DNA from 3 places in the Paenibacillus sp. N119s genome. Region 2 is predicted to be linked to each of the others. Evidence: riboswitches for the same ligand, from Rfam matches in the RefSeq annotation. Region 2 holds a riboswitch; each other region holds the start of a gene.
What was found. A riboswitch is a leader RNA that binds a small molecule or an ion and turns the genes downstream of it on or off. The one in region 2 is predicted to bind glycine.

Region 1: another riboswitch for glycine. It lies ahead of sdaAB (L-serine ammonia-lyase, iron-sulfur-dependent subunit beta); the one in region 2 lies ahead of AC5V8P_RS04535 (alanine/glycine:cation symporter family protein).
Region 3: another riboswitch for glycine. It lies ahead of gcvT (glycine cleavage system aminomethyltransferase GcvT); the one in region 2 lies ahead of AC5V8P_RS04535 (alanine/glycine:cation symporter family protein).

Annotation. Positions count from the first base shown of each region.
Region 1 is NZ_JCAJRU010000009.1:33,806-46,871, forward strand. It holds gene opp4A (oligopeptide ABC transporter substrate-binding protein) at 1-1,610, opposite strand, end outside; gene AC5V8P_RS02550 (ABC transporter permease) at 1,654-2,553, opposite strand; gene opp4B (oligopeptide ABC transporter permease) at 2,591-3,559, opposite strand; gene AC5V8P_RS02560 (ABC transporter ATP-binding protein) at 3,573-4,499, opposite strand; gene AC5V8P_RS02565 (ABC transporter ATP-binding protein) at 4,477-5,508, opposite strand; gene AC5V8P_RS02570 (DUF6359 domain-containing protein) at 5,839-7,443, opposite strand; glycine riboswitch at 7,658-7,772, shown strand; gene sdaAB (L-serine ammonia-lyase, iron-sulfur-dependent subunit beta) at 7,984-8,673, shown strand; gene sdaAA (L-serine ammonia-lyase, iron-sulfur-dependent, subunit alpha) at 8,663-9,562, shown strand; gene AC5V8P_RS02585 (Ig-like domain-containing protein) at 9,722-12,058, opposite strand; gene AC5V8P_RS02590 (serine hydrolase domain-containing protein) at 12,199-13,066, opposite strand, start outside.
Region 2 is NZ_JCAJRU010000019.1:18,282-31,347, reverse strand. It holds gene AC5V8P_RS04555 (LacI family DNA-binding transcriptional regulator) at 1-656, shown strand, start outside; gene glpK (glycerol kinase GlpK) at 743-2,236, opposite strand; gene AC5V8P_RS04545 (MIP/aquaporin family protein) at 2,268-3,092, opposite strand; gene AC5V8P_RS04540 (PTS transporter subunit EIIC) at 3,409-4,890, shown strand; gene AC5V8P_RS04535 (alanine/glycine:cation symporter family protein) at 5,061-6,479, opposite strand; glycine riboswitch at 6,626-6,721, opposite strand; glycine riboswitch at 6,740-6,816, opposite strand; gene AC5V8P_RS04530 (LacI family DNA-binding transcriptional regulator) at 7,052-8,023, shown strand; gene licT (BglG family transcription antiterminator LicT) at 8,256-9,104, shown strand; gene AC5V8P_RS04520 (beta-glucoside-specific PTS transporter subunit IIABC) at 9,331-11,187, shown strand; gene AC5V8P_RS04515 (thioredoxin family protein) at 11,321-11,836, shown strand; gene AC5V8P_RS04510 (sugar phosphate nucleotidyltransferase) at 12,033-13,066, opposite strand, start outside.
Region 3 is NZ_JCAJRU010000268.1:412-6,245, forward strand. It holds gene gcvPB (aminomethyl-transferring glycine dehydrogenase subunit GcvPB) at 1-1,391, opposite strand, end outside; gene gcvPA (aminomethyl-transferring glycine dehydrogenase subunit GcvPA) at 1,388-2,743, opposite strand; gene gcvT (glycine cleavage system aminomethyltransferase GcvT) at 2,869-3,969, opposite strand; glycine riboswitch at 4,049-4,145, opposite strand; glycine riboswitch at 4,146-4,245, opposite strand; gene gcvH (glycine cleavage system protein GcvH) at 4,638-5,036, shown strand; partial or broken gene AC5V8P_RS22295 (PTS transporter subunit EIIC) at 5,461-5,834, shown strand, end outside.

The sequences.
Region 1 (13,066 bases), on a different contig from region 2:
GCTTTCACAGACACCCCTTCCTGCAACAGCTTATCATTCTCTTCACTGGTAAAGCGCGAGTAGTTAAAGCTGGCTCCGCGTCCATACAGCCCACTAGGGTTTACATCTGTACCTGTACTCCATGCGCCGCCAAAAATATCAATGCCCGGGTCATCCTTCTGCACACGGTCATAGAAGGAATTGAACTCCAGTAGACGACCGTCCACCAGTTCGACATGAAGCCCGACATCCTTCCAATTTTGCAAATAAAACTTAGCCAGCGATTCGGCCGTCGCATCCCCGCTCATTGCTGCATAATGGAGCACCAGTTCCTTGCCCTTAGGGTCTTCACGGTATCCATCTCCATTGGTATCCACATATCCTGCCTCGTCCAGCAGCTTTTTCGCCTTGTCTGGATCATACGCAATGCCCTTCGCATTCACATCATGGTATCCCTTGAAGGCGGGCGGGATCAGGGATGTCGCAGGAGTCCGAAGCCCATGATAGAGCTGCTTGCCAACCTGCTCATTATTCAGCGCATAGCCAAGGGCCTGACGTAATGACTTGTTCGCCAGCTTGGCGTTCGGGTCCATAATATTTAGATTCTTGGCCTGATCAAATTTGCCCAGCTTAAAGCCTACATAGCTATAAGATAATTCCTCCTGACCGAGAAACTGTACATTTTTCGGATTACTGGCCTCATTGTAACGGGTGGTTGGATAGCTGGCCCAGTCGATTTCTCCGCTTTTTAACGCCTCGGTAATGACATTCGGATTCACCACCTTCAGATGAAGGCCATCCAACTTGGGAGCACCGTGGAAATAATCTTCATTTTTAACGAATTCCACAGATTCACCTGTGACCATAGATTTAATTTTGAACGGTCCATAGCCAATCGGATGTTTACGGACAGGATCAGATCCGGCCATATCCTTTACGGGAATATTTTGAAACACCTTCTTCTCCAGTGGTGTGGACCAAAGTCCCGACTTTACGGAAGGATTAGGTTCCTTGAAATGAATCGTAACCTCTTTCTCATTCAGCACCTCGATGCCTGAAATCGTTTTGGCTTTACCTGCATGATAATCTTCCATACCTACAATGTTGGTCATAAAACTATCATAACGTGGACCTTCATAGTCTTTGTGACCGATCACTTCATAGGAAAAGGCATAGTCCTCTGCCGTTACGGGATTACCGTCCGTCCAGTTCAATTTGGGATCAATTTTGACAGTCACTGCCTTATTGTCTGCGGAAAAGGAAATCGTCGCCGCTCCTTTATCATCAATATTCAGATTGGAATCAATCGAAAACAGGGAAGGGTAGAAAAACTGGAAGACCTCAAAATCCGGATTTCCATCATAAAATACAGGATTCAGAATCCCTTCAAAAGGGGTATCGGATACAAGCGCATAATTGATGATGCCGCCCTTAATGGGGGTTTTATCGTTCTTGACCGCCTTTGCCAGCGCCGTCGTATTCACCTGCTTGCTGTCGGTCCCTGTTCCACCTGTACCGTCAGACGATTTTGCACCATTCGAAGCGGAAGGCGAGCCGCTGCATGCAGCCAAAGAAAGCGCCAAAATAGCAGACAGAACAGGCAGAATTCCTTTTTTCCAGTGTTTAACCATTGTAAACCCCTCCTTGTTGTTGTCCTTATTCCTTGAACTTCGGTTAACCCAATCGTTGTCTGGCGTCCGTGGCACGTTTGAGCGCCTGACCGATAAAATTGATCGCCAGCATTAGCACCAATATCAGCAATGAGGCAGGCAGCCACATCCACCAGCTATTCTGCAATACATCCGGATCATTCGCATAACTCACCAGCGTCCCCAAGCTTGGAGTAGATTCCGGCAAGCCAAAGCCGAGATAGGAAAGCCCGGTTTCAATCCCGATATTTCCAGCAAGATTAAGCGTTAGATTCACAATCACAACTGAACTGAGATTGGGCAGCACACCAAACCATATGATCTTCCAATTGGGTGTGCCCAGGGTTTTGGAAGCCTGGACGTAGTCCAATTCCCGCTCTGACAGTACCTTGGCCCGGATCAGGCGCGCTTTTCCAATCCATAAAAAGGCGGTCATAATAAAAATAAAAGACCCTATGCCGCTTTTGGGCACAATACTGACAAATACAATGACCAGCATCAAAAACGGAAGCACCAGGATAAAATCAATGATCCGCATGATAATGTTATCAACCAGTCCTCCATAAAACCCGGCTAGTAAGCCCAGCGTTAAGCCGATGGCGGCCGATAATAAAGTAATCGTAAAGCCGATGGTAAATGAATTGCGGGCCCCAATGACCAGTTGGCCGAAGATATCCCTGCCCGCTCGGTCCGTACCCAACCAATGCACTGAGCCGGGAGCTTCGCGGATCGCGCCCAGATCGACCGTCGTGACTACATCCTGATTGACAAACAGGACAGAGGCATATATAAAAATCAAGAACAAAGCCACAAATCCAATGGAAATCAAGGCCATTTTGTCACGTACCAGCTCACGACGCAGTACAGACCAGCTAGATGGTGATTTACGAATGATTTCCGGCGAGAAGACTTCCTCCACCTGCATAGACACCATAATCCCTCCTTTTTTCTAGACTTGTTCGCTATTCAATTCGAATGCGGGGATCGACCTTGCTTAGGATGACATCCGATAAAAGGGTTCCTAAGAGTGCCAAGAAACCGGAGATCATGACCAATGCATTCACGACTGAAAAGTCCCGTTGGGTGATGGACTGTAGAAACAACTGACCTAGCCCCGGATAACCAAAAATAGATTCTAGGAAAATGTTGCCCGCAATCACACCCGTCAGGTCATAGCCCAAGAAAGCAGCAATAGGCAATAAAGAGTTTTTGAAAATATGACGGGAATAGATCTTTCCTTCGGGTACCCCCTTGGAACGTGCTGTTTTTACAAAATCCTTCAAACGTGTGTCAATGACCTCATTGCGCAAATACTGGATCGTCGCCGTCGTACTGAGCAATGCGCCCGTAACCGCCGGTAGAATGAGATGATACGACTTATTCACGTAATATGACCATGTCCCCGGCTCCACACCTACATCCACACTGCCGCTGGTTGGAAACCAGCCTAGCCTGAATCCAAACACGTACAGCAGCAACAACGCGAGTATAAATAGGGGTGTTGCAAAGCTGAGATAGGTATATCCCACCACGGTTTTATCCAGCAGACTATGCTGATACCGACCGCTAAGCACTCCCAGCGGAATGGCGATCAGATACGTCAGAACCAGAATCACTACGCCCAGAAAAAACGTGTTTCCCAAACGACTGCCAATCAAATCGGTAACGCTAATTTTATGTACATAAGATTTGCCCAGATCCCCATGAGCAAGCTGGACAAGCCAGTTCCCATATTGCACCCACACCGGGTCATTGAGCCCCAATTTTTGACGCTGTTCTTCCAGTGCAGCCGGATTCAGATTGGGTGTTGAAGTGATGAGCCCTGTCAGGGCATCCCCCGGCATAGCTTTGGCTAGGAAAAATATGAGCACACTTAGTGCAAAAAGTTGAGGGATCATAACCAGTAGCCGGCGCAGTGTAAATTTCCACATATTCTGTACCTCCCTATGGTAGCGCGACTTGATGGGATGGACTTACGGATTTCAGGGCAAACGGCTTTCCGCTTGCATCTAGATGTTTGGGGAGCTCTGACTTGTAAGAGGATAAAAGCATCTGCCTTCTTCGAGCATTTTCCAGCCGCTTCGCAGGATCGATACTGGGAATGGTGGCAATAAGCCGCTGGGTATACAAATGCTGTGGACGCTCATAAATATCTTGCTCGCTCCCCTGTTCCACTAAGCGACCTCGGTACATAATGCCGATTTGGTCGCACATATGGCGGATAATCCCCAGGTCGTGACTAATGAATAAATACGTCAATTTGAACTCCCGCTGCACATCCTTCATAAAATTAAGCACCTGTGCCTGCACAGAAACATCAAGCGCTGATACGGGCTCATCAGCAATAATCAGCTTTGGATTTAAAGTCAGCGCACGCGCAATCCCGATCCGTTGCCGCTGACCCCCGGAAAATTCATGCGGATATTTGTAGGCTGCGTCAGCGTTCAAGCCCACCTTTTCCAGCAGCGTCTGAACTTTTCTCCGCTCTTCCTCATTACTCAGTCGTTCAAAGTTTCGCAGCGGTTCAGCAATGACATCCAATACACGCTTACGTGGGTTCAGCGAAGAATAGGGGTCCTGAAAAATCATCTGAATGTCTCTACGCAGCGGATGCCGGTTATTACGACTCAAAGCCGCAAGATCCTTGCCCTTAAAAAGAATCTGTCCACTCGTCAGCTTATTCAAGCCGATAATTGTCCTTCCTGTCGTCGTTTTTCCGCAGCCGGATTCTCCTACCAGTCCGTAGGTTTGGCCTGCCTCTATGCTGATCGACACACCATCCACTGCTTTTACCTGGTCAACAATGCGCTGGAAAAAACCACCGCGCACCGGATAATAAACCTTCAAATTATTTAGCTCCAGTAGTGCCATGAGCAGCCTCTCCCTTTGTCTCGTCTTCAAAATGAAAATGCTGGTAACATGTACAGCGAACCCAATGGCCGGGGGAAATTTCATTTAATTGAGGATGGTCTTCATGCATTCCCTGCTGAATCCAGGGAATACGCGGAGCAAAACGACAGCTATTACGGGGAATATCTTGCAATGAGGGAACCATGCCACCGATGACATGCAGCGTTTCTCCCTTGGTATGCGATCCCGGCATGGAGGCCAGCAAGGAACGCGTATACGGGTGCAGTGGATGCCGGAATAATTCAAAAACATCAGCGCTTTCGACGATTTCTCCGGCATACATGACCACCACACGGTCAGCTACTTCGGCCACAACGCCAAGATCGTGCGTAATCAGAATAATTCCGCTTCCGGTCTCCTGTTGAAGCTGTTTGAGCAAGTCAAGAATTTGCGATTGAATGGTTACATCGAGCGCAGTCGTCGGCTCATCTGCAATAATAAGAGAGGGACGGCAAGCTATGGCAATCGCGATCATCACACGCTGGCGCATCCCTCCTGAAAGTTCATGCGGATACTGTTCATACACGCGCACAGGATTGGGTATATCTACGCTTTCCAGTAGCTCCAGTACACGCTCCCTTTTTTGCTTCGTCGATAGGGACGTATGATAATCGAGGTTTTCCTCGATCTGCTTACCAATGCTCATTAACGGGTTCAGTGCTGTTAGCGGGTCCTGAAAGATCATGCCAATGCCCGCTCCGCGGATTTTATTCATTTGCGCTGAGGAGAGACGGATCAGATCCGTGCCTTTAAAAAGAACCTCTCCTTCGACACGTGTCCGCTCCATGTCATGCAGTTGTGGGATTGAAAGCGCCAGCGCGCTTTTGCCACAACCGGATTCTCCGACCACAGCCAGCACTTCATTGGGGTTGACCGTCAGATCCAGATGGTCGACAGCGGGGTGATATTGATCGTTAATGCGAAAAGATACGGATAACCCTTTGATCTCCAACACAGGTTCGATATTCAATGCGTGCGCTTCCTCCATTCTCCATGGTCTTGTCCCGCTAATTCTCACCATGTTTGATGTTAAAACCTCCCACAAACATTACATACCTTTTTTGTCGGAATAATTTGAATACATCCTATCACCAGTATATGGATATATCAATTAAGATTATGCTATCAACATCATTTAAAAAATCAATGATCCAGCAGCAGCGCGACCTTCCTGGCACAAAATGTAACTAAATAACCAACCACAGGTTAATTTTTATCACAAAAAAAGCTGTTTGATCCCCTATAGAGGACCAAACAGCTCACTAGCACACAACAACTCACTCTGATTTTTTTACATTTGTTACGAAGCCGCTCCATAGGAGCCCGATTTGAACGTTTTTGGATCATACCATTTGTAGCCTGCTGCTGGAGCAGACCAAGGCTCAGGTTGCGGTTCCGTGGAAGCCGCTGGCTCCTCAAACGGTAGAAGCTTCGTGGGCTGATCCAGCGTTAAGCCTGCCACATCGGATAATTTGGTGTAATCCTGCTTCCATGCAAGCCATTGGACCGTTTGTACCAGGAAGGTGGCATCGTCCACTTCCTTGAAACCATCATACGTCTTCTTCGACTGTCCGTTTTCCTCGCGCACATATTTCGGTGTAGCGTCTTCTACAGGAGAAGAATCACCGATAAATGCTGCCTTGCCTTGACCGACCTTGGAGATTGCCGCAAATGGCCCTTCCGCACGGCCCCCGCCGTTATAGACACCCTGATCTACAGCATTGCCCCATTTTTTCGTACCTGTCGGGATATAGGCAATTCCTTTCGCTTTGGTAGGATCAATAATAGCCAGCGTAGAACCCGCATGCATGGCAATTGAACGTACACCCTTGGTAATGCCAAAAGATTGATCTGCAGCTACAATGTCCGTAGCATTCACGTCGCCAAGCGCATTATAGCGGAAACGAACGCCAAAGTTGGTTGCCAGCCAATCAGAGCTAGTCAATCCTTGCATCGCCGGTGATGCTGCTTCTTCTGCAGTCATGCCTTTTGCCGGATTAGTATAGGCTCCACGACGGTAGCCATTCATAACCTCGGAGGCATCCCAACGGTTTTTGTTGCGGTCCGCATTATAGTGGTCGGAGATGAAGAAGACACTTCCCCCGTTATTCACGTATTGTAGCAAAGCCGCCTGCTCGGAAGCTTTAAATGGAACATTCGCTTCACCGATGATGAACACATCATATTGGCGCAGCTTGTCATAGGTTATGGCTTGTTCCCCAAAAGTAAAAGGAATATAGCGGTTCAATTGGTCCACAGTAAAGCCTACATTACGCAATCCATCAGCAAAATCAGAGAAGGCGCCGTCAATGACCCAATCTGCTGCCCCAGCCGTCTGTGCATGCGTATTATCGAACAGCACTTTTTTACCTTTGCCGTCCGGCAATGTCGTACCGGGCTGACCCGGGTTTCCAGGATTAGGCTCGCCTGGATTACCAGGTTCCCCCGGCTCGCTTCCATTCACCAGTTCCACAGCGCTCGGACTTTTTATTCCGCCAAAATTATTATAGGTGCCAAGCGTACCTGTCACACGAATTTTAATGCCGATCAGCTCAGGATGGCCTGTTAGCCCAAATTGTCCTCTGTACGCTGATGACAGCTGCACATCCAGTAGGTTGGACGTGCTACGTTCATTCGCCTGGTCGGCAATCAGTACGTTAAAATCATTCGCAAACGGGGAAGAAAAATTAGCCGTTTTCGATCCGGTAGCATGTCCAACAATGTAACCTTCCACCGTCACCGTACCTCCACTGCCTTGACGCTGAAGGGCTTCAGCTACTGTCAGTGCTCCCTCTGCTTTGACCTGACCGAATGGAACGAAGATGCCGATCAGCAGCGATACGATCGCCGCCAGATGCAGCATTCCTTTCAAGCGTGAACCTGTGAACCGCAAGCCTTTTACCATACGTCAATATCCCTCCTATAATTCCATAAATGTACTTGTCCTCTATCAGATTAGCTATCAATCTTCTAATTCCTTCCTGGTTTGATCCATAATTATGTAAATTTTAATCTTTTTTATTGGAAACACACCTGTTTATGTAAAAATCGAACCCTGCGATTGACAGCGAGCGCGGCATACATTACGCTAAGGGAGATATGTAGAACGGTATACGCGAATGAAGATGACGGGAGAGTCTGTCCAGAGGCTTACACGCTGGCGGCACCGAAGGAGCAAACTGCCAGCGCCCGGCTGGCGGATAATCTCTCAGGTCCATGTATCGTCATCTGACGCAACTCTGGAGAGAGCGCAAGCCACCCAAGGGGTAAGGCGGTATGGACACCGCACGAAACTCTCAGGTAACGAGGACAGAGATAAGGGAAATTTCCTTATCCTGTCCTTTTTTGTGCTCACATCGTACGTCAGCATCAGGAACCGTCATATCCGCGCAAAGACGCGAAAATACAATATACTATGGTAGTAGAACATACAGGGGGCCACACCATGCGTTTCAAAGATGTATTTTCCATTATCGGTCCGGCCATGACCGGACCCTCCAGCTCACATACCGCCGGTGCGGTGCGGCTTGCACGCGTTGCCCGGCACTGGCTCGGGGCGCAGCCTGACCGCGCCCGCATGACACTGTACGGCTCCTTCGCCGACACGTACAAAGGACACGGTACCGACCTGGCACTCATCGCAGGCCTGCTCAATTACGATACGGACGATCATCGGATTCCCGATGCCGAGCAATGGGCGGAGCAGGCTGGAATGGCCGTAGAATTTGCCGTTAGCGGACTCCCTGCGCCCCATCCAAACACCGTCCGTTTCGAGCTATGGAAAGGCGAGGATCAGCGCACCCTGCTCGGCTCCTCCATCGGAGGCGGCAGTATCCATGTCCAGCAGCTCAACGAATTCCGAGTTAACCTGACCGGAGAACTGCCTACGTTGGTGCTTCTCCACTCGGATAAGCCCGGTACTTTGGGTGCGGTGACTTCAGCGCTAGGCGCTGCTGACATTAACATTGCTTATATGCATGTGGATCGCAAAGGCCGGGATGGTGAAGCACTTACCGCCATTGAAACGGACAGTCCTCCTACGGCTGAACTGATTGCCAAACTGCGTTCTATACCTCATATGTATGAAATTAAAATGATTAATCTGAAAAAAGGAGCTGAATCCGATGCGGTTTAGCCATCTGCATGAAATCAGCGCGATATGCGCTGAGGAATCCACCACGATTGGCCGCCTAATGATTCAAGAACAAATACAAGAGACGAATACAACGGAAGAAGAAATCTTCCGCCAAATGTCTGATTATTATGAAGTCATGAAGGAAGCCGTTCATCGTGGTCAGACGCAAGATACCGTATCCCGCAGCGGATTGACGGGCGGGGACGGCAAGCGTCTGGCCGAGTATCTGCGGACAGGGGAGACCTGCTCCGGCGACGCCTCCGCGCTCGCTATGGCTTATGCACTCTCCGTGTCTGAGGTGAATGCGTCCATGGGACGCATTGTCGCCACACCCACTGCTGGCTCTTGCGGCGTCATCCCTGGCGTGTTCATTAGTGCACAGGAGCGGTTCGGCTGGGATGACGAGCATATGGTGTACGGCTTGTTCGCAGCCGGAGCTATTGGCTACGTCATCGCCAACAATTCTTTCATTTCCGGCGCGGAGGGAGGCTGTCAGGCTGAGATTGGATCAGCCATTGGGATGGCCGCCGGTGCAATGGTCGAGCTGCGCGGCGGCACGCCTGAACAGGCCGTCCACGCTGTAGGCCTAGCGCTCAAGAACACGCTCGGTCTGATTTGCGACCCCGTTGCCGGGCTCGTCGAGATTCCGTGCATCGTGCGCAACGGGCTGGGCGCCGTGACTGCACTTGCCGCAGCGGATATGGCTTTGGCGGGAGTGCGCAGCGCCATTCCGTCTGACGAAGTCATTGACGTAATGCTTGAAGTCGGCAGCGCGATGCCGTCGAAGCACCGCGAGACCGCCAAAGGCGGCTTGGCCCAGACACCGACTGGCAAGCGTTTGACCGAATCCCTTACACGCAACACACTGGCCAAGAAAGATAAGTCGTAGTTTCTAAGCCTTAAACCAACTACTTTTCCTCTATAAAACAAGACGAATATTTCTCCCCTACATTCTCCAAGGGAAAGAGAATTCGCCCTTAAAAATAAAGGAGCAAGCATACGTCTAGGGACGACATGCTTGCTCCTTTTCTTTTCAATCGATTACAGATTACTGGACAGTTACCTGTACCTTCGTCATTTTACCTGCATATTTTACGGTAATTACAGCTTTGCCCTTGCCCTGTGCCTTAATGTTACCGTCTTTGACGGTCGCAACAATAATTCTGGACGAGGACCAGACGGCCGGCTTGGAGACATCCTTCTCCGACTCATCCTTATACGTCGCTGTAGCTGTAACCTTAGCCAGCTGCCCTGCCTTCAAGGTCAAAGCGACTTCGTCCGTTTGCAAATATTTAAGCGTATCAACATCTACAGGCACGCTGATCACTTTCCCGCCGAACTTCGCCTGAATGTTAGCTTTACCATAACTAACTGCGGTAACCTGACCCTTTTTGACAGTGGCGACCCTATAATTGGAGGTTTTCCATTCCGCTTGGGTCGTAACATCCTTTTCTTTACCATCACTGGATTTAACCACAATGGAAATGGTTTTTTGGTCTCCGGATTTGAGGGATAACGCAATGGCATCCGCTTCAATCTTTTGCGCTACGTCTACTTCTACCGTAAACGTAATGGTTTGCTTGCCATAGGAAGCCGTGACCGTTGCCTTACCGTTGGCATTCGCTTTAATCAAACCTTCGCTAACTTCAACGACCTTGACGTTGCTAGTAGACCAGGTGGCATCCTTGGTTACATCTGTTTTTGTACCGCCACTCTTAACGCCAGTTACTTTCAGTTGCTTTGTTTCCTGAGCACCGAGCACAATGACACGCGAATCGGTTTCCAGACGGTCTACAAGGCCTACTTGCACGTTAATCGTCAGTTTTTTGCCATTGTAGGTCGCTGTAATCACTGCTTTACCAGTCGCTTTACCCGTAATCGTTCCCTTGGACACAGAAGCAATATCTTCCGCACTTGAAGTCCATTCTGCATCCTTTGTAACATCTTCCTTACGCCCGTCCGCATAAGTAGCCGTCAGAGTCGCAGTATAATCCTCATTAATATCTATTGTTGCCGCTTTAGAGGACAAAGATAGATCACCAGGTACGTTTACGGATACGGTAGCTGTGGCTGTTTTGCCGCCATAAGAAGCTGTGATCGTTGCCTCACCTGTTTTATAACCTGTGACTTCTCCCCCGCTGACAAAAGCAACATCTTCATTACTGGACTTCCACTCTGCTTTACTTGTGATATCTTCTTCCGTCCCTGTTACATAGGTTGCGGTCAGCTTGAGCTTTTTGGATTCCTTAGCATTCAAGCTCAGCTTGTCCTCGCTTAAATCCAGAAATCTAGAGGTTTCGACATCTGCTTTAATGGAAACGGACTTATCTCCATACTTAGCGTTCACCGTAGCCGAACCCGCTCCAATGGCCATAATCGTTCCTTTATTCACTGTTGCAATTTTTTCATCGCTTGATGTCCAAGTAGCTTTATCTGTGATATCTGTTACCGTTCCATCCGGGTACACAGCAGATACCTGTATTTTCTTAGATTCATCCAAACGGAGAAAAATATTAGTTTCGCTGGCTTTCAGCTTATTCGTCTGATCCACATCCACCGCAATCGTAGCCGACATCGTGCCATATTTACCTGTAATTGTCGCCTTCCCTGTGCTATAGCCGGTAATAGTGCCTTTCAGAACATCTGCCACGGCTGTATTGCTGGAGCTCCATTCGGCAGACTCTGTAACATCCTGAGTCGATCCATCCGGGAACGTGGCTGTTAATTTAACCTTCTCCGTATCCTTTAACAAAAGAGAAACCTCTGATGTACTGGCATCCAGCCGTTTAACCTGCTCCACCTGTACAGCAATCGTTACGTTCTGTTGTCCATATACAGCCTTAATATTAGCTGAACCTGCTCCCCGAGCAGTAACTAATCCGTTGACTACAGTCGCTACCTTCTGATTATCCGAAGTCCAGGCCGCATCACCAGAAACCTGAGCTGTTGTATTATCACTGTAGGTCGCTGTCAGATCAATCTGTCCTGTACCGCTTGAACGCAGGCTCAGGCTTTGTACACTGGATGTCAGCGCCTTAACCTTTTTCGTTACATGTACCTGAACGGATTGTACCTTCTCCTTATAGGTCGCAATCACAGTAGCTTCCCCTTCAGCTTTGGCTGAAACTGTACCATTGTACACCGTAGCAATAGATGTATTATCACTTTTCCAATCTGTGCTTACAGTTACATTTGAGGTTGTCCCATCGCTATAAACAGCCGTTGCCGTCAACGCAGCTGTATCCCCCTGTTGCAAAGTTACCTCGTTAGACGAAAGGACAATCTTGGAAAGCACCGCTTCTGCTGCAGATGCAAACCCTGCATATGATGTAAAACTTGAAATCAGGATGACCAACGCCAGAAAACCGGACCATCTTTTCTTCAAAATCTAATTCCCTCCTATTTTCAAAGCTAAAAATTAAGGATTTGGCAAAATCCCTACACCTACGTTTTATGTCGTCATATGGAAAAGAATAGTTTAGACTTTAGAGAAAATTTGGTCCTTATTAACTAGAATCGGAACATTTACAGACAGCTATAAGCTGCTGCACGAATTCTCAGATGGTGGTACTCTTCCATATTGGGATCAAGCTGATGCATATAAACGACGGAGAACTGCTCGCTCGGATCTATAGAAACCCAGGTGCCCGCCATTCCCGACCAACCAAATTCCCCAATTGAGCTGTTGGCATGCCCAGCCGCTTTATCCATTAACGTGCGTACACCAAGTCCATAACCATAACCTGTATGGTATGAATTGGTGAAATCCGATAACTGGGCTGTATCCAAATGATTTGTACGCATTAAATCAATGGTTTTTCTCCCCAATAACTTTACTCCGTTTACCGTGCCGCCATTTGACATCATTTGTGAAAATGTAAGGTAATCTGTGACTGTCGAATATAAACCTGCGCCTCCACCTTCATATATAGCATCTGACTGATGATATTCATCCAAAAAACCCTCTATTTTCTCAAGTTTTCCGGTGTCTGTCCGTTGATACATGGAAGCCATCCGCGATTCAATATCTCCACGATAGCGGTAGCCTGTGTTGTTCATTTCAAGTGGATCAAATATTTCATCCTTCAAAAATTGCCCTACTGATTTACCCGAAATCACTTCAATAAGACCCGCAACAAGATCGTGCCCATATCCATATAACCATCGTGTTCCCGGTTCAAATGCAAGCGGAACTCCAGAAAGCGCTTTAATTTCTGTGCACAGGTCATACTTCCCCTGCTTTTCTTTTATTCCTGCAATGGCCTTCTGCATAGCTTTTCCTGTTTCTGAAGACTCGGAAGCGTAAGGAAGACCTATACTCATATTGAATATATGCTTAATTAAAATGGTTTTTTCTGCCTTATCCACGTAGGTGTATCCGTTAGGAGCGGTT
Region 2 (13,066 bases):
ACGAAGTGGAGAAAAGTGTTTTTGATCTCGACGCCAGCCCCATCCCCTGCATCGGCGTCGATATTGAGCTGACTGGGGCCAGTTCCTGCTACATCATGTCCGACAATCAGAAGATCTCCATGAAGGTTGTTGAGCACTTTTACATGAATGGATACCGCGAGATGGGTTTTATAGGCATTGAACGCCCCTCCTTGGTTATCAAACAGAGAGAGGAAGCGTTTATCGCTTCACTAAAGCGGTTTAGTCTTGATGTAAGACCCGAATGGATCGTATATGGTAAGGACTATGCGGCAGAGGATGGGTACCAGATCGCAAAGGCGTGGATACAGCAAGGAGATTTACCAAGAGCTATTTTTGCGGCTACCGACCTGCTGGCCTTTGGCGCCATCCGTGCTTTCAAGGAAAGCGGCTTAAGGGTACCCGAGGATATCGCCGTAATAGGATGTGATGATATTGAAGCCTGTCGTTATACCGATCCTCCACTGACGACTGTAAAACAAGACAAGCAAAAAATAGGCCGTCTAGCCGCTATGGTACTGTTTGACCTGATGAACAAACAAATGAATACGAAATGTATTAAAGTAGAGCCCGAACTAGTCATTCGCACCTCCTGCGGAGCCCAGCAAAATTGGAACCATACGAGGGTCGAGGGATAGCACATACCTTAAAAAAGGTGACTCCTGTTGAATTCAGAAGTCACCTTTTTGCAGTTTAAAGATCTAAAGCCCTTTCGTTTAAGCTGCTACTTGTAGGCCATCGTTGCCTTCACAGCCTTTTTCCAGCCTTCGTACAGGCTTTCACGTGTTGCTTCATCCATCGTAGGGGTAAAGGAGGTTTCCACCCTCACCCGCTTACGAAGTTCATCCATACTCTTCCAATATCCAACAGCCAAACCTGCTAGGCATGCAGCACCCAATGCTGTTGTCTCATGGATAACTGGTCGTTCTACCGTCGCATCCAGAATATCACTCTGGAATTGCATCAGGAAATTGTTCAACACGGCTCCTCCATCTACACGCAATGTCTTCACCGCAATACCTGAATCTATCTCCATGGCGGTAAGCACATCTTTGGTCTGATAAGCGAGTGACTCCAAGGTGGCACGAATAAAATGCTCCTTCGTCGTCCCCCGCGTCAGACCGAACATCGCTCCACGTACCTCGCTATCCCAGTAGGGGCTGCCCAAGCCGACAAAAGCGGGTACAAGATACACCCCTTCTGTAGAGGAAACACGGGCGGCATAAGGCTCACTGTCCTTCGCCTCACGGAACATGCGCAGCCCGTCTCGCAGCCACTGGACCGCGGACCCCGCAACAAACACACTCCCCTCGAGCGCGTATTGTACTTTGCCTTCTTCCAGTCCCCAAGCAATGGTCGTGATCAGACCGTGTTTGGATTCAACAGGCTGATCCCCTGTATTCATGAGCATAAAGCAGCCTGTGCCATAAGTGTTTTTGATCATTCCTTTTTCGTAACAAGCCTGACCGAACAAGGCTGCCTGCTGGTCGCCTGCTGCACCCGCGATCGGTACATTCTGACCAAAAAAATGATAATCCACGGTGTGCGCATATACCTCGGAAGAAGGCCTTACCTCAGGCAGCATGATTTTCGGAACCCCCAGAATGTCCAGCAGCTCTTCATCCCACTTGAGCTCATAAATGTTGTACATCAGCGTTCTCGCTGCATTGGAGTAGTCCGTTACATGAGCCTTTCCGCCGGATAGCTTCCAGATTAGCCACGAGTCAATCGTACCGAATAACAAGTCACCTCGTTCCGCCTTTTCCCGCGCGCCTTCTACATGATCCAGGATCCACTTTACTTTAGTGCCTGAAAAATACGGGTCGATCAATAGCCCTGTTTTGCTGTGAAACAACTCCTCATGCCCTTGTCGCTTCAATTCATCACAAATATCCGAGGTTTGACGTGATTGCCATACGAGTACGTTATACACGGGTAATCCTGTATTTTTGTCCCACACGGCCACTGATTCCCGCTGATTAGTAATGCCGATGGCAGCAATTTGATTTGCTTTTACACCGGATTCGGAAAGACAGGAGGCAATAACGCCCAGAATAGAACTCCAGATTTCATTCGCATTCTGCTCTACCCAGCCGGGGTGAGGAAAATATTGCGGAAATTCCCGCTGGGCTGAGTACACCACATCTCCTTCGCTATTGAACAAAATCGCTCTTGAACTTGTCGTTCCCTGGTCTAGTGACAAAATATATTTTTCCATATTCATCTCTCCCCGTGTAAATCCATCGTTTTTACGCTGTAAGCTTGTGATCGATTTTATGATTTTTATAAGTACGACTGATGCGGAAGGTAATCAAAAGTACCACCACGATGACCCCTAATAAAATCCAGAAAGCCGGGGTTACACTCCCCTTAAAAACGGCCTGATAAAATGGCCCTGCGAAAGATCCCCCCAATAACGGTCCTACAATAGGCACCCATGCATATCCCCAGTTGGAAGCTCCCTTCCCGGGAATCGGTAGCAAATAATGCATCAGACGCGGTCCAAAATCCCTCGCTGGATTGATGGCATAGCCCGTTGTGCCTCCAAGGGATAACCCGATACTGACAACCAAAAAACCAACAATCAGCGGTTTCAAACCGTCTGTAAATGAATTGGCACCAAACGACAGTAAAGCAAGAACAAAGATAAAAGTAGCTATCATTTCACTAAGCACGTTGGCAAACGGATGATCAATAGCTGGTCCTGTCGCAAATACACCGAGCTTGGTTGCCGTGTCCTCTGTCTCTTTCCAGTGGGGCCAATAGTGTAAAACGACGATCACTGCACCTGCCATGGCTCCAAGAAGCTGGGCCACAATATAGCCGGGAACATCCTGCCATGGAAAACTACCCTGAAATGCCAACGCGAGTGTAACTGCCGGATTCAAATGCGCTCCGCTGATTTGACCGACCGCATACACTGCAATAGCTACCGCAAGCCCCCATCCCATTCCAATTACAATCCAGCCGGAAGCGTGAGCAAATGACTTTTTCAGGGACACCCCTGCGCACACTCCGCCACCTAGGGCAATGAGAATCATTGTCCCTATGAATTCGGCTGCGTATGGCGACATACAACCAACCTCCTCAATAGATCATCCGATTCTGATCGTTTTCATCGCGCAAAAAAGGAAAGCCATCACAAACCAACCCTGTGCTGTACCATGGGATGTCTGCGTGGCTCTCTTGTCTCCGTCACGATTATTAACTTAAATTTGATATTATATAAGCATGTAAGCGATGTCAACTACGGATTTACGTCTTCTCATATTCTAAAATAATCGTTGACCATGTTAGACTGCCCGATTTATGATGTGAAAAAATGGCTGAATGTAAAGATTTCAGGATGAATACGACACTCCCAAACTTGATGAAGAAGGGAAGAATGTTATGCTGAAATTTCTGCAAAAAATCGGAAAGTCGTTAATGCTTCCAGTGGCTACCTTACCCGCCGCAGGGATTTTGCAAGGGCTAGCTCTCATTAATTATGAAACGGACATTCCACTTGGTTCTGGAATCGGTGGATTTCTGAATCATTATGTCACTCCTTTTCTGAACGAAGGGGCGGGTGCAATCTTCGGCAACTTGGCGCTCATTTTCTCCATCGGTGTTGCTATTGGTCTGGCAGGTGATGCGGTAGCCGCACTTTCGGCAGTCATTGCCTATTTGGTGCTAACCCGTATTTTGGCAGCAGTACCGGGTATATTTGCGTATATTCCCGACGATGTCAAACTGGATATGGGCGTATTGGGCGGTATTTTTATCGGCGGATGGTCTGCTTTTTTATTCAAAAAATATCACAATATTCAACTTCCAGACTGGCTTGGATTTTTTTCAGGCAAACGTTTTGTACCCATGATTACAGCCTTTACGACCATGATTCTGGCCATTCTGCTCGGCATGATCTGGAGTCCGATACAAGATGGAATTGCAGCCTTCGGCAACTGGATAGTCGGCTTTGGCGGAGTCGGATCCATGGTGTTCATGATTGCCAATCGACTACTGATCCCGCTCGGTCTGCACCATGTGTTGAACTCAATCGCATGGTTTCAAATTGGTGACTATACCAATGCAGCAGGTGAAGTCGTTCATGGTGACCTGACGCGTTTTTTTGCAGGCGATGCATCGGCAGGTATGTTTATGTCTGGCTTCTTCCCCATTATGATGTTTGCTCTGCCAGCAGCGGCTCTCGCATTCATCCATACAGCTAGGCCGGAAAAACGTAAAGCGGTCGCTTCCATTTTCATCGGTTCTGCGCTGGCATCGTTCCTCACTGGAATTACTGAACCCCTCGAATTTTCGTTTATGTTCATTGCGCCATTACTTTACGGCGTTCATGCTCTGCTGACAGGGCTAAGCGGTCTGGTCGTATACCTACTAGATGTCAAGCTTGGCTTTTCTTTTTCAGCAGGACTCATTGACTATCTGGTCAATATGAAGCTCTCCACCCACCCATTGCGAATGATCCCAATCGGGCTTGTCTTCGCCTTCGTTTATTACTTTCTGTTCCGCTTCATCATTCTCAAATTCAACCTAAAGACTCCCGGGCGTGAAGACGATATAGATGATGATCTCCTGTCTAAGACTAACGAATCCGTACCTGCTGGAAAGGCGAGCACCTCATCCAACACTCCGTCCAGTCAGGCAGACAAGATCCTAGCCTATCTCGGCGGTTCAGATAATATCCAAAGCATTGATGCCTGTATCACGCGGCTACGCCTTGTCGTCAAAGACGACAAAGCGGTTAACGATCAAGCTCTTAAGCAGCTCGGAGCATCGGGGATCATCAGATTGGGGAACGGTACCCTGCAGGTTATTTTCGGTACTCGGTCCGAAGCTCTGAAAGATGAGATACAACGATTAATGTCATAAGCTAATCCCCTGACTTAAACACGTGCGATCTTCCTATAACAGAAGTTGTTCTCCGGCTGCCATGTAATCATCCCACGTACGGATAGAGGATGATATTCCTCATGTTGGCGATAACATTCAAAAGGGAGTACCCTCAAGCCTGTGATGGCTGAGAGCACCCCTTTTAGTATTTATGAATTAACTGTTTGTCCTTTTTCTTCTACTTGGATAGCAGCCCCTACATTGGCACCTGCAAGAATCCCTTTTTTCTTATTAGGATACAAAGTATTCATATAAGTGCGAGTTTCGGCGACTACAATTCCTGACAAGCCGAGCAATGCAATCAGGTTCGGAAAAGCCATCATTGCGTTAAAAATATCTGCCAGCAGCCAGATGGCATCGAGCTTGATGAACGCGCCTCCGGCAACCAGTATAATAAACAGATAACGGTATGGTTTAATCCACTTGACCCCAAGCAAATATTCAACACAGCGTTCCCCGTAGTAGTTCCAGCCAAGTATCGTTGTGAACGCAAATAAAATAAGGCTAATCGTCACGAGCTCTGCTCCAGCCGGAAAGGCACTGGAAAACGCATGTTGAGTCATCAGACCTCCATCATCATTTCCACTCCATATTCCCGTAACCAGCAATGTAAATCCTGTCAAATTACAAATAATCATCGTATCGATAAAAACGCCCGTCATGGATATTAGCCCTTGTTCTGCGGGCCATTTTGTCTTAGCTGCTGCTGCTGCGATTGGCGCACTTCCCAAACCGGCTTCATTTGCAAAGATCCCTCTGGCAACTCCGCTTCGCATTGCCAGCATAATCGTGGCTCCGGCAAAACCACCCGCCGCAGATGTTGTCGAGAAAGCCCCTTGTAATACTAGCGCGATCGCATGAGGAAGCTCTCCTGCAAACTTAATGAGTACGATTAAACAAACCACGATATAGAGCCCCGACATGAATGGAACAATCTTTGTGGATACCTTGGCGATACTTTTGAGTCCTCCAATCGTAACAACAGCCGTCAACACTGAAATAATGATTGCTGTAACTACTGTTGGCACGCCAAAGCTACTCTCCGTAGAAGAAACGATAGCCTTTACTTGCGGAAAAGTACCGATTCCAAATAATGCTACAAGAATACCAGAAAAGGCAAACAACATCGCCAGCGGCTTGAAACGGCGGCCAAGCCCGTTTTCAATATAATACATCGGACCACCCGAAAATTGTCCGTTCCGGTCTTTAACACGGTATTTAACGGATAATAACCCTTCCGCATATTTGGTTGCCATCCCGAAAAAAGCTGCAACCAGCATCCAGAATAATGAACCGGGCCCACCCAATTTGATCGCTGTTGCGACACCGACGATACTTCCTGTACCTACAGTAGCTGCGAGTGCCGTACTCAATGCTCCAAAGCTACTGACATCCCCGCTGCCTTCGTCCGGCGCTTTACCAATTAGCTTGAGCGCTAAAGGCAATCGAATAATCTGAAGCATCTTCAGACGGATCGTTAGCCACAACCCAGTGCCCATGACGAGAATTAGAAGCGGCGCTCCCCACATCCAACTGTCAATCGTTTCCAATAAATGTACCAAATTCATTTCAACCCGCTCCTCCAGCATATTAAAAAACAAAAAAGAGTCAAATCCGTTGATTCGACTCCTGGAGAGGTTAAAGGCACGAAAAATAAACCAATTTGTACAGGATTTTATCTCTAAAAAGCCTAGAGTATTCCCTGTCACAGGTTATTCGCGTCTCTGTCCTTTTGCCTGAGAGTTTAAGCAGATGTTATTCTGCGGTGCACCTTCGGCGCCCAATTAAGGGTCTCTCCAGAGTTCTGTCCGTTTACGGTCCCCGCATATTGCTGTAACCAGCCTTAGCACCTGAGAGTTTTGCCCCTTCGGTCGGAATTTTCATTCCATCTCCCGCAAACATCAACCAGACATATGAAATTTTTATTTATTATACAGAAAACTTTCAGCTTATTACAAGTGAAAAATTTGTGAAGTCCAACGATAAACTTACAATCCTTGAATCAATATCTCCCGGCAACCGTTCTCCTTTGAAATGCATTAATAGATGCTTTAAAATAGACGTAATGCCCTCATGAGCATCCTAATTGTTGTAACGCGTTTCATATCAAGTATTTTTTTCTTATGTGAGGAGAAGCATCATGTCGAATCTTGATCAAATTGCAAAACTGGCGGGCTTTTCCAAGGCTACGGTATCCAGAGTGTTAAATCAGTCCCCACATGTAAGCCAAGAAACCAGAGCTAAAATATTAAAAATCATGCAGGAGCTGGATTATGTTCCTAATCGAAATGCGATTTCTCTATCCAAGGGTCAGACGCTCCAGATTGGCATCATTACTTCAACTATTAATGAAATTGTTCTGGCCTTTCTGGACAGCTTTGTGGAAATCGCTGGACAATATGAATTCCAAACCATTATTTATACTTCGGGAGAAGACAAGAAGAAGGAGCTTCAGGCTTTCGAGGATTTAAAAAGAAAAAGAGTCGATGCGCTGGTCATCATTTCCTGCGTGAATGACACTGATTTTTTGAGTACCTATTGCAAATATGGCCCCATTGTGGCCTGGCAACGAATGGAGCATACTGATATTCGTTCCGTCGCTATGGATCAGTATGAAGGATACATGCTAGCACTAAAGCATTTGATACAAAAAGGCTATACTCGTATAGCCAATGCCTTTGGTCGTCCAAGCAGCATTAATACCCACAGTAGACAACGAGCTTATAAGCAGATCATGAATGAGCACAATCTGCCAGTGCGGCCGCATTGGAACTATTCTTCTATTTATAACATTCGTGATGGCGAACAGGTCGTACGTAATTTGTTACAGCATCGGGAGGCATTTCCGGAGGCTATTTTGTGTGCTAACGATTATGTAGCCGTGGGCATTCTCTGCGAAGCGCGCAGACAAAAGCTGAGGGTACCGGAAGATCTGGCGATTGTTGGGTTCGATAACACGGAGCTGTCGCACACCATGGGAATTACAACGGTTCAAAATCCCATTATGGCTCAGGCGCAAAATGCTTTTTTCATGCTTTCCCCTGAGCTGATTGGACGCCAGATGAAGCTTCATTCGCTGGAATACAGTCTCATTGAGCGTACGACCACTTAAGGGTCAGTTGACTTGCAAATTAGGCAATTGGGCCTTGATATGAAATATTTTTTGTCGAAAGAGAATAAAAAATGTTGAAATCGCTTTTTTTTGTGCTACAATAGCACTATATCGAAGGATTGTGACCGGTGATGCGGGCAATGCCTGAGTTCAATTGAGTGCTATTGCTAACAATAGTATTGAATTGTGCTTGGGCATTTTTTATTGGTAAAGGATGGGAGGGGGAACTTCAATGATTATTGAGAAGGTGCTCAATAACAACGTCCTGTTGACTAAAAACGATAAAGGCAAAGAGGTCATCGTCATGGGAAGAGGTATTTCCTTCAAAAAAGTGGCTGGCGACCCAGTCGATGATCATAAAATAGATAAGATTTTCATGTTAAATGAAAACGAGTTCACGGCCAAACTAACCGAGCTGCTGAACGATATTCCCGTATCTCATCTGGAGGTCGTGAATGAAATTGTCACCCATGCAGCAGAGGTGCTGGATACGGAGTTAAGTGATAACATTTATTTAACTTTGACCGACCATATTCATTTTGCCATACAGCGGGAAGAAAAAGGATTGGCACTCAAAAACGCGATGCTGTATGAAATTAAACGCTTTTACAAAAAAGAGTTTGCAGTTGGACTGGATGCTCTGCAAAAGATTGAAAATACGCTCGGTGTAAAATTGGGCGAAGATGAAGCTGGATTTATCGCATTGCATATGGTGAATGCCCGGATCGACGGTAACGAGATGCAGGCCACGCTGAAAATGACTGAGATTGTCCAACATATATTAAACATTATTACGTATCATTACGGGATTGTGCTGGATGAGACTTCTTTTAGCTATTCGAGATTTTTGACCCATTTGCAATACTTTGCAATGCGAGTGATTCGCAAAGAGGTCATTTACAGTGGTGAAGAATTTTTGTACAACCAGGTAAAGCAAACCTATACCGAAGCTTTTGCGTGTGCCCAAAAAATTAATGAATACCTAGAAAAAACATATGATCAATATTTAAGCAAGGATGAATATGTATATCTGACGATTCACATTCATCGGGTAACTGAACGTAATAACATTTCAGGCTAAAAAACTTCATATCCTCATCGTTCATGGATTGTGACTGGTAAGGCAGGCAAAACCTAAACTGATGGTGAAATCGACATACCCTTGTAGGAGAAGTGCGTCGTTTTCACCACGAGTTTAGGTTTTTCTTGTTTACAAGGTGAAAAAGATGCACGCCAGCGCATCTTAGCAACAAATGTAAACAGTAAATCCTATCCGTAGCAAGAATAACACTTAAGGAGTTCTGAACATGAGTGATAAAGAGCTATCCAAAAAAATAGTGACTCTCGTTGGCGGCGAAGAGAATGTCAATTCGGTATTCCATTGCGCTACACGCTTGAGATTTAAATTAAAAGATCGTACAAAAGCAGACAAAGCTGCACTGGAAGCAACGCCTGGTGTCATTACAGTGGTGGAAAGCAGCGGCCAGTTCCAAGTGGTCATCGGTAACAATGTAGGTCAAGTGTTTGAGCATATGATGGCAGAAACAAATCTGCAGGATGCGGACAATCCAAATGCGAAAAAAGAAGCATCTTCCGAGAAAACGAATGTTCTCGGCAAAGCAGTCGATATCATTTCGAGCATTTTCTCTCCTCTCTTGGGGGCTCTTGCCGGAGCAGGTTTGCTCAAAGGGATTATGGCCTTAATTTCGTCGCTCCATTGGATTGATACTGCAAGCGGTACGTATCTCATTCTGAACGCTGCTTCGGACAGTGTATTCTATTTCTTGCCTATATTCCTGGCTATTACATCATCTCGTAAATTTAAGACCAATGCCTTTGTATCTGTTGCAGTTGCTGGAGCACTCGTCTACCCAGATGTGATTGCAGCGGTGGACAATCCAGCAAAACTGGCTTTTCTCGGGATTCCAATCATTTTAATTAAATACAGTTCCAGCGTAATCCCCATTATTCTCGCGGTATGGGTACAATCCTATGTGGAACGCTGGTTTAATTCCTTTGTTCATCAATCGGTAAAAAATATTATCGTACCTATGCTATCACTGCTGGTCGTTGTTCCATTGACGTTTTTGGCCTTTGGTCCAGTCGGTAATCTGATCAGTCAAGGCTTGGCGAATGGTTTTACATGGGTATACAATTTAAGCCCATTGATTGCTGGGGCTGTTGCCGGGGCATTCTGGCAAGTATTTGTTATTTTCGGTGTACACTGGGGTTTCGTTCCAATCATGCTGTCCAATATTTCAACATTGGGTTATGACACGATGCTTCCAATGCTTACAGCAGCCGTACTTTCTCAAGCAGGTGCAACACTCGGGGTATTCCTGAAATCACGAAATACTCAAATGAAAGCATTGGCTGGTTCCTCCACACTGGCAGCTGTATTCGGGATTACTGAACCTACGATTTATGGCGTAACTTTGAAATTGAAAAAGCCTTTCATTTACGCTTGTATTTCTGGTGGTATCGGGGGCGCTATTATCGCTTCCGGCGGGGCAACTGCAAAGTCCTTCTCCCTGCCTAGTTTGCTGGCATTGCCAACTTATTTTGGAGCTGGATTCTTATGGGTTGTTATCGGCTTACTCGTTGCCTTTATACTCGCTGTTGTGTTGGTTATGATTTTGGGCTTTGACGATCCGAAAGAAGAAACTGCAAAAACAGAAGCCGCACCCGCAAAGAAAGAAGCAGCCATTGAAAAAGAAATTCTCGTAAGTCCGCTGCAAGGTAAAGTGCTGCCATTGGAACAATCTTCTGATGTTGCCTTTGCTTCAGGCGCTATGGGAAAAGGAATCTTGATCGATCCTACAGAAGGTGTGCTGACATCCCCTGTTAACGGAACGATCACGACCGTATTCCCGACCGGACATGCCATCGGTATTACTTCCAATGGCGGAGCAGAAATTCTGATTCACGTTGGTGTTAATACGGTGAAACTGAAAGGACAATTCTTTGACAAGCGCGTCAAAGAGGGTGATGTGGTGAAGCAAGGGCAATTGTTGCTTGAATTTGATATCGAACAAATTAAAGCAGCAGGTTATACAACGACTACGCCAATCATCGTAACCAATTCCGCTCAATACCTGGATGTACTGAGCACAATAGAACCTGAAGTGAAACGTGAGGATTACTTGTTGACTGTTGTAGTCTAACATTAACGTTGAGACTACAAGAAGCTTTCCAAATGGAAAGCTTCTTTTTTATGCATTATGAGACAAGTGTTACAGCTAAAAATGGAAATATCATATATTGTAAGTTTGAGATTGTAAAAAAAGGAGGATTTCTGTGAAAAAAGGATATATCGCCGGGTTAAGTGTCATTGTATTGCTTATCATTGGTATTGCTATTTCAGCTGTAGTCAAATTTCAAGACTTAGAGCAGGTAGTTCAGCAGAAAAATAAAGAGATCCAAGCGAGCAAAAGCAATTACCCCGAAATATATGACCACTTGAATGCGGTTACAATCAATGGTTTTAAACAATTGATTCAGCAGGACCAAAGTGTATTCGTCTATGTTGGCAGACCCAGTTGTGGCGACTGCAATCGGTTTGAGCCTAACTTTAACAAGATGATTGAACAGTATAATCTGGGTTCCAAAATTACTTTTTTGAACGTTCACAAGATTCATAAGGACAAATCCCAATGGGATAAATTTAAAGCCGATTACAACGTAAAATATACCCCTACGATTGCAGAATTCAGAAACGGCAAGTTGGTGGATAAAATAGAATGGACACCGAAAAGAGATCTCAGTACAGATGCTGTCAAAGAGTGGCTAACCTCCAAAAAGCTCATTTTATAAGCCTCTTTCCTATTCATTTCATTAAGAACAATACGAGCTGTTCATGCAAAAAAGGTATTCAAGCGAACAACGCATGAATACCTTTTTATTGAGAATTCCTAGTCGTCAAAGCTTGGTTAAAAAATAGTTCCTAGCTCTCCTCGTAGGCTTCGTCTGTACCTCGTTTTTACCCATTCGTTCCTACATTCTGGGCCTCTTATACAATACGAGCATCCACCGAATCGGGAAATTCATATCGGATAATATCTGTTTCGGATACCATATGTCCGATTTGTGACTCAATGAATTCCAAATCTCCCTCTACGGCTCCTATAAAATGCTTGGCACCCGGTTCCACAACGATGACCATGCCGGGGCTGACCGTCTGTGTCATCCCATCGATACAGACGCTTCCGGTTCCTGAGACAATGGTCCACACTTCTTTTCGAAACTGATGCTCATGATAACTGATAAATCTCCCGTTCGAAATAACCACACGTTTGGTGACCGTTTGTAACCCGCTGGCTGCTTGTTGATGGGATAAGACCGTTTGCTTCCCCCAAAAGCGCTCCTCAAAACGCGGTCCAATTTCAATTTCAGCTACCATATCCTTAATTCCTGTGGATGATTGTCGATCCGTAACCAACACGCCATCTGGCCCAGCAACGACAATAATGTTGGGGACATTCCAGATGCTGACCGGAATCTCCAGTTCATTGATGATATGCGAGTCATGTGATGCTTCTGAAATATACCCGGGGCCACTCAGCTTTGAACTCACTTCCCGCACCAACGAATCCCATGTTCCTAAATCTCTCCATTCTCCATGATATGGGAGCACGGAGAGCTTACGAGTGTGTTCTACTACCGCAATATCAAAGCTGGTTTTCGGCAAATCCGCGTAATTTGTCGAAAGTGACTCATAATCGACTGGTAAACCCATTTGCGTCAGAACATCCATTAAAAAGCCGATTCTAAAAGCAAACACTCCGCAATTCCATAACGCTCCTTCACGGATCAATGCTTCGGATCGGATCAGATCAGGCTTTTCTACAAATGAGCTCACTCTATAATATTCCTGGTCAAGCAAAGGAGATGAAGGCACAATATATCCATATTTGTCCGAGGGCTCCGTTGGAACAGCCCCCATCAATGTGATATGGCTTCCGGATTGCTCTAATATCGAAGGAAGCCTGCGCAGATGCTCGAAAAATTCATCCCCCGCATAGCCATCCACCGGCATGACCCCTA
Region 3 (5,834 bases), on a different contig from region 2:
TTGGCTTCGCGCGCAATTTGAATCATAGTGTCGACAAAAGCATCCAGCGTCTCTTTGCTTTCTGTTTCCGTCGGCTCGATCATGATGCATTCCTCTACATTTAGCGGAAAATAAATGGTAGGTGGATGATAACCGAAATCAAGCAATCGTTTGGCTACATCCAGCGTACGCACTCCAAATTTCTTCAAGCCTCGCCCTGACATGACAAATTCGTGTTTGCAATGCCCAGGGTAAGGCAGGTCAAAATGCGGAGCCAACCGATGCATCATGTAGTTGGCATTGAGTACAGCGCATTCGGATACTCGCTTCAAGCCATCAGGACCGTAGCTGCGGATATAGGCATAGGCACGGACGAGAATGCCAAAGTTGCCGTAAAAGGCTTTGACCCGTCCAATAGAATCTCCCTGCTCCCGGTCCCAGCGGTACATCCCCTGCGAATCACGTACAACAAGCGGCTTGGGCAAATAGGGAATCAGTCGCTGCTTTACGCCGACAGGTCCCGCGCCAGGGCCGCCTCCGCCGTGAGGGGTGCTCATCGTTTTGTGCAGATTGAGATGCACCACATCGAAGCCCATATCCCCGGGGCGGGTAATTCCCATGATGGCGTTGGAATTTGCCCCGTCATAGTAAAGCAGACCACCTGCGTCATGCACGATCGCGGCAATGTCAGTAATTTGCTTCTCAAACAGGCCCAGCGTGTTTGGATTGGTCAGCATGAGCGCAGCGGTGTCGTTGCCTACGGCTTGACGCAGCGCATCCAGATCCACCAGCCCCTCTGGGGTGGAGGGTAGGGTGACTGTTTCGAAGCCCGCGACAGTTGCACTGGCGGGGTTCGTTCCGTGCGAGGAATCCGGCACGAGCACCTTGGTACGTCGCTCACCACGTGCTTCGTGGTACGAGCGGATCATCATCAGCCCGGTCCATTCGCCATGGGCGCCAGCAGCGGGCTGAAGCGTGACGGCATCCATGCCAGTCAACGTAGCCAGATCGTTTTGGAGCGTATACAGCAGCTCCATAGCACCCTGGATGCTACCCTCCGGCTGATAGGGATGGATTTTAGCAAAGCCTGCGTAACGGGCGACATCCTCGTTCACCTTCGGGTTGTATTTCATCGTACAGGAGCCAAGCGGATAAAATCCGTTGTCGACGCCAAAATTACGCTGGGACAGGGCGGTATAATGGCGAATAACATCTACTTCGTATACCTCGGGTAGTGCCGCAGGCTCGCTGCGCAGCGCGTAATCTGGCAAAAGCTCTGCTACCGGGCGACGAGGGACATCGCACTCAGGAAGGGAATAGGCGATGCGACCCGGACGGCTCAATTCAAAAATGAGCGCCTGATCGTGTTCCTGCAACAGCTCTTGTTTCTGATCCTGTCCGGCGTGTGTCATAGCAATCCCTCCAAGGTGTGTACAAATTGGTCGATCTCTTCTTTGGTTCTTTGCTCCGTTACGGCAATCAGCATATGACCAGCAAGCTCCGGATAGTCCCGGCCCAAATCATAGCCTGCAATAAATCCGGCAGCCAGCAGATTGTCCTGAAGTTTGCTCATATCTGTGCCTTCAGGCAGTCTAAGGGCAAACTCATTAAAGGTCGGTGCATGAAACGAGGCAGTTATGCCTTTCAAGCTCAGCAATTGCTCTAATGCGTAGCGACTTTTATGCACATTCAGCTCGGCTACTTCCTGGATACCCTGTCTTCCCATGACGGACAAGTACACTGATGCCGTTAAAGCAAGCAACGCTTGATTGGAGCAAATGTTAGAGGTAGCCTTTTCGCGGCGGATATGCTGTTCTCTCGCTTGCAAGGTCAGCACGAAACCGCGTTTGCCGTTACGGTCTGTGGTTTGGCCTACAATACGACCAGGGATACGGCGCATATGCGCCTGTGAAACGGCAAAGTAACCGCAGGTCGGACCGCCGAGGGAGGACGAGATCCCAAGCGGCTGCGCGTCGCCTACCACAATATCTGCGCCTTGCTTGCCAGGCGCCTCCAATAAGCCAAGCGCCAGTGGGTTGGCACTGACAACCATAAGCCCTTGCTGCGCATGGATGAGGTCAGCCATCGGCTTCAAATTTTCGACGGCTCCGAAAAAGTTGGGGCTCTGAACCAAAACAGCCGCTGTCTGTTCCGATATAGCTGCGGCTAGCGCATCGACATCCGTTACGCCGTCTGAACAGCCAATCTCCACGATGTCCAAATCCAATCCGCGTGCATAGGCTGCCAATACCTGACGTGCCTCTGGATGGACAGACCTTGATACGATGAGCTGTTTACGGCGCGTGGCTGCGGTAGCCAATGAGCCTGCTTCCGCCAGAGCTGTCGCCCCATCGTACATACTGGCATTAGCTACAGCCATGCCTGTCAATTCGCAAATATACGACTGGAACTCGAAGATGGCTTGCAGCTCGCCCTGGCTTACTTCCGGCTGATAAGGGGTATAGGCTGTGTAAAATTCGGATCGTGAGGTGATGTGTTGGATAACGGACGGAATATGATGATCATAAATGCCTGCACCAAGAAAGCTGGCATGTGTATCTGTATTGGCATTGTGTCCGGCCAGTCTGGCCATGTGGCGGGTTAAGGCTCTTTCGTCGAGCCGAGAGGAAAGAGGGAGTTCTCCTTGGTATCGAATAGCCTCTGGAATGTCACTAAATAGCTCATCAATGGATGATACGCCTACCACACGCAGCATTTCGGTTTGGTCTTGTTCGGTCATGGGGAGATAGCGATGCTGCTTCATAGGTTCTGGCTCCTTTCGAAAAGCAAAATTTAGATAATAAATTAGCTAATACATAAACGGAATTGGAAAATCCAGAATTTCATATACGATATGATCGTTTTTTCAGGAATGAAGAGAGTTTAAGATCAGCGTGGCCGTTTATAAAAGGGGGCTGCGACCACCTCCGCACGTAGGCGTTTACCACGAATTTCGACCTCCAGCGGTGTAGATAGGGTACTATAACGACTGTCCACCAGGGCCAGCCCTAGATTGCGCTTCAAGGTGGGCGATTGGGTGCCGGTGGTGACCTCACCGATGTGTTGGCCTTCAGCAAATACCGGATAATGAGCGCGCGGGATGCCGCGGTCCATCATTTCCAGCCCAATCAACTTGCGAGGAATTCCTTGTTCTTTCTGGCGTTGCAGTGCTTCCCTGCCGATAAAATCTCCTTTGTTCAGCTTGACGAAGAAACCTAAACCAGCCTCAAGCGGTGAAATGGTCGCAGATAACTCTTGCCCGTACAGCGGCAGCCGCGCCTCAAAGCGCAGCGTATCGCGAGCACCAAGTCCAGCAGGAATCAGCCCATACGACTCACCGCAACGAAGCAAACCATCCCAGACGGCAGGTGCTTCCTCAGCAGGTATATAAAATTCAAAGCCGTCTTCGCCGGTATATCCGGTTCGCGAGACAAGCGCTTTTGCTCCAAACAATTGCACGTTCTCCTGGAATCGGAAAGATGCCAGATTCGTTATATCTGTATCTGTTGCGGCAGCGGCAATACGTGCTGCTTCTGGTCCTTGCAATGCCAGCAATGCTATTGCGTCAGACACATTCTCCAGATGAACCGATGCAGGTGCGTGGCGAATAAGCCAATCCCAATCTTTGTCGATGTTGGAAGCATTCACAACGAGCATGTAGCGCTCTGGTCCTTTGCGATATACAAGCAAGTCATCCACTACGCCTCCGTCGGGGTAACAAAGGAGTGAATATTGTGCCTGACCCGGTTCCAACTGGCTGACATCATTTGTGGTTACTCGCTGCAAAAAAGCCTCGGCTTCTTTGCCCTCAACCAAAAACTCGCCCATATGCGAGACATCGAATAAACCCGCGCGTTGGCGGACGGCCTCATGTTCTTTTTGGATGCCGCTAAACTGAACGGGGAGCTCCCATCCGCCAAAGTCAATACAACGAACTCCGGGTTGCGTCCCGTAGGACGAATATAGTGGTGTTCTTCGCAAATTAGACATTTTTCCACTCCTATCCAGTGTAATCGGCCAAAACAAAAAGACAGGCTGAAAGAAACGTATAGACGGCGGTCCATACTCTTTTTTCAGCTCTGTCCTTGATACCAGAAAGTTACCCCGGCATGTACCGGGTTTCCCCTTGGGTGATCCGCTCTAATCGCGAATGCTCTCCAGAGATGCGTCCGGCAGAGGTCCTTTTGCCTGAGAGATTCACCTGCAATGCAAGTTTACTCCTTCGGCGCTACCTTTTGGATCAATGGTATGCTACCCGGTCTTGCAGGTAACAACTTGGATCCGATTCGCGTGCATAACTGTCTCACAAACGACAACAGCTATGAGAATCCTTTTGGCAGTCTCTCCCTCCGCGTTCATCCGCGTTTGCAGTTGTCGATGTATTTCCAAAAGCATTTGCTATAACCCATTAATACGCAAATTCATTCAAAATGTCAATAAAAATGTCATATGAAACAATATGAAAAACATTTAATGTATAAATAAGGATATGTAAGCGTTTGTTACAAGTTATTATTTTTGATAGACTATGCTATATAGGTTGGTATGAAGTATTTTTGTTAGTATTATTGACATGGATGTTCTTGTTGTCATAATCTTAACCTGTCTAATACAAGTGATCAAAAGCATTTTATTCATGTGGAAATGAGGCGAAACGGATGAGTGAAGTGAAACAGGAACTTTGGTATACAGACGAACATGAGTGGGTTCAGCGCACAGCGAATGGAACGTTGCGAATCGGCATTACAGACTTTGCACAGCATCAACTGGGTGATATTGTTTTTGTGGAATTACCTGGGGTGGGAACAACGATTGAACAGGGGGCGGAGGTCGGCACAATTGAATCGGTGAAGACAGTCTCCGATCTTTTTGCCCCGGTGGCGGGAACCGTTATGAAAGTGAATGAAGCTCTGGAAAGCACACCTGAACTGGTGAATGAATCTCCCTATGAAAAGGGTTGGATGATCGAAGTAGAATTGAACAATGATGTCGAGGAAGCTGTGGGCAAGCTGCTGTCTGCGGAGCAGTACGAACAGTTGATTTCAGATGAGCAGTAATAAGTAATACAGCATGAATTACTACCTTTTATTTTGATTTTCTGTATGGATCTTGAATTAAATAAGAGCATCGTGAGTCCGCTCGGTTTTTGTATAAAATAGTCGCTATGATCTGACATAGCGGCTATTTTTTTGTTGTTTTTTAGAAGGCGTAATTACGTCACTTCCTCAGATTTAGAAGGGTGTCCCATTAAAAAATATGCAGATTTACAACCATGTTTTTTCGACTAATTTCTATTGTTATCGGCCATATTAAGAAGAATTATGCAGGTATAATGCCTTGGCGTTACTTTAAATTTAAATGTTGTCATCAACGTTCATGACGAAAGTACGTTTTCATTTCGTTGATGAAGATAGCGCTGTCATTTAGTATGAATTTTAAGAAAAGGTAGTGATGCTATTTACTCACAAGGAGGATATGAATATGAGCACAGTGGACACAAAGTCCAGTTCAAGCGGTGGCGCTCGTGTCGCCGTACAACGTTTTGGCCGTTTTCTCAGCGGTATGGTTATGCCGAATATGGGAGCCTTTATTGCGTGGGGATTAATTACAGCACTCTTTATTCCGACCGGGTGGTTCCCGAACGAGGGTTTTGCACAACTGGTTGATCCAATGAAAAATTATTTGCTGCCGCTGTTAATTGGTTATACAGGAGGCACAATGATTCACGGACAGCGTGGAGGTGTGATCGGTGCCATTATGACGATGGGTGTCATTGTGGGGGCCGATATCCCGATGTTCCTGGGCGCAATGGTAGCTGGTCCGCTGGCTGCATGGATATTGAAGAAGTTCGATAA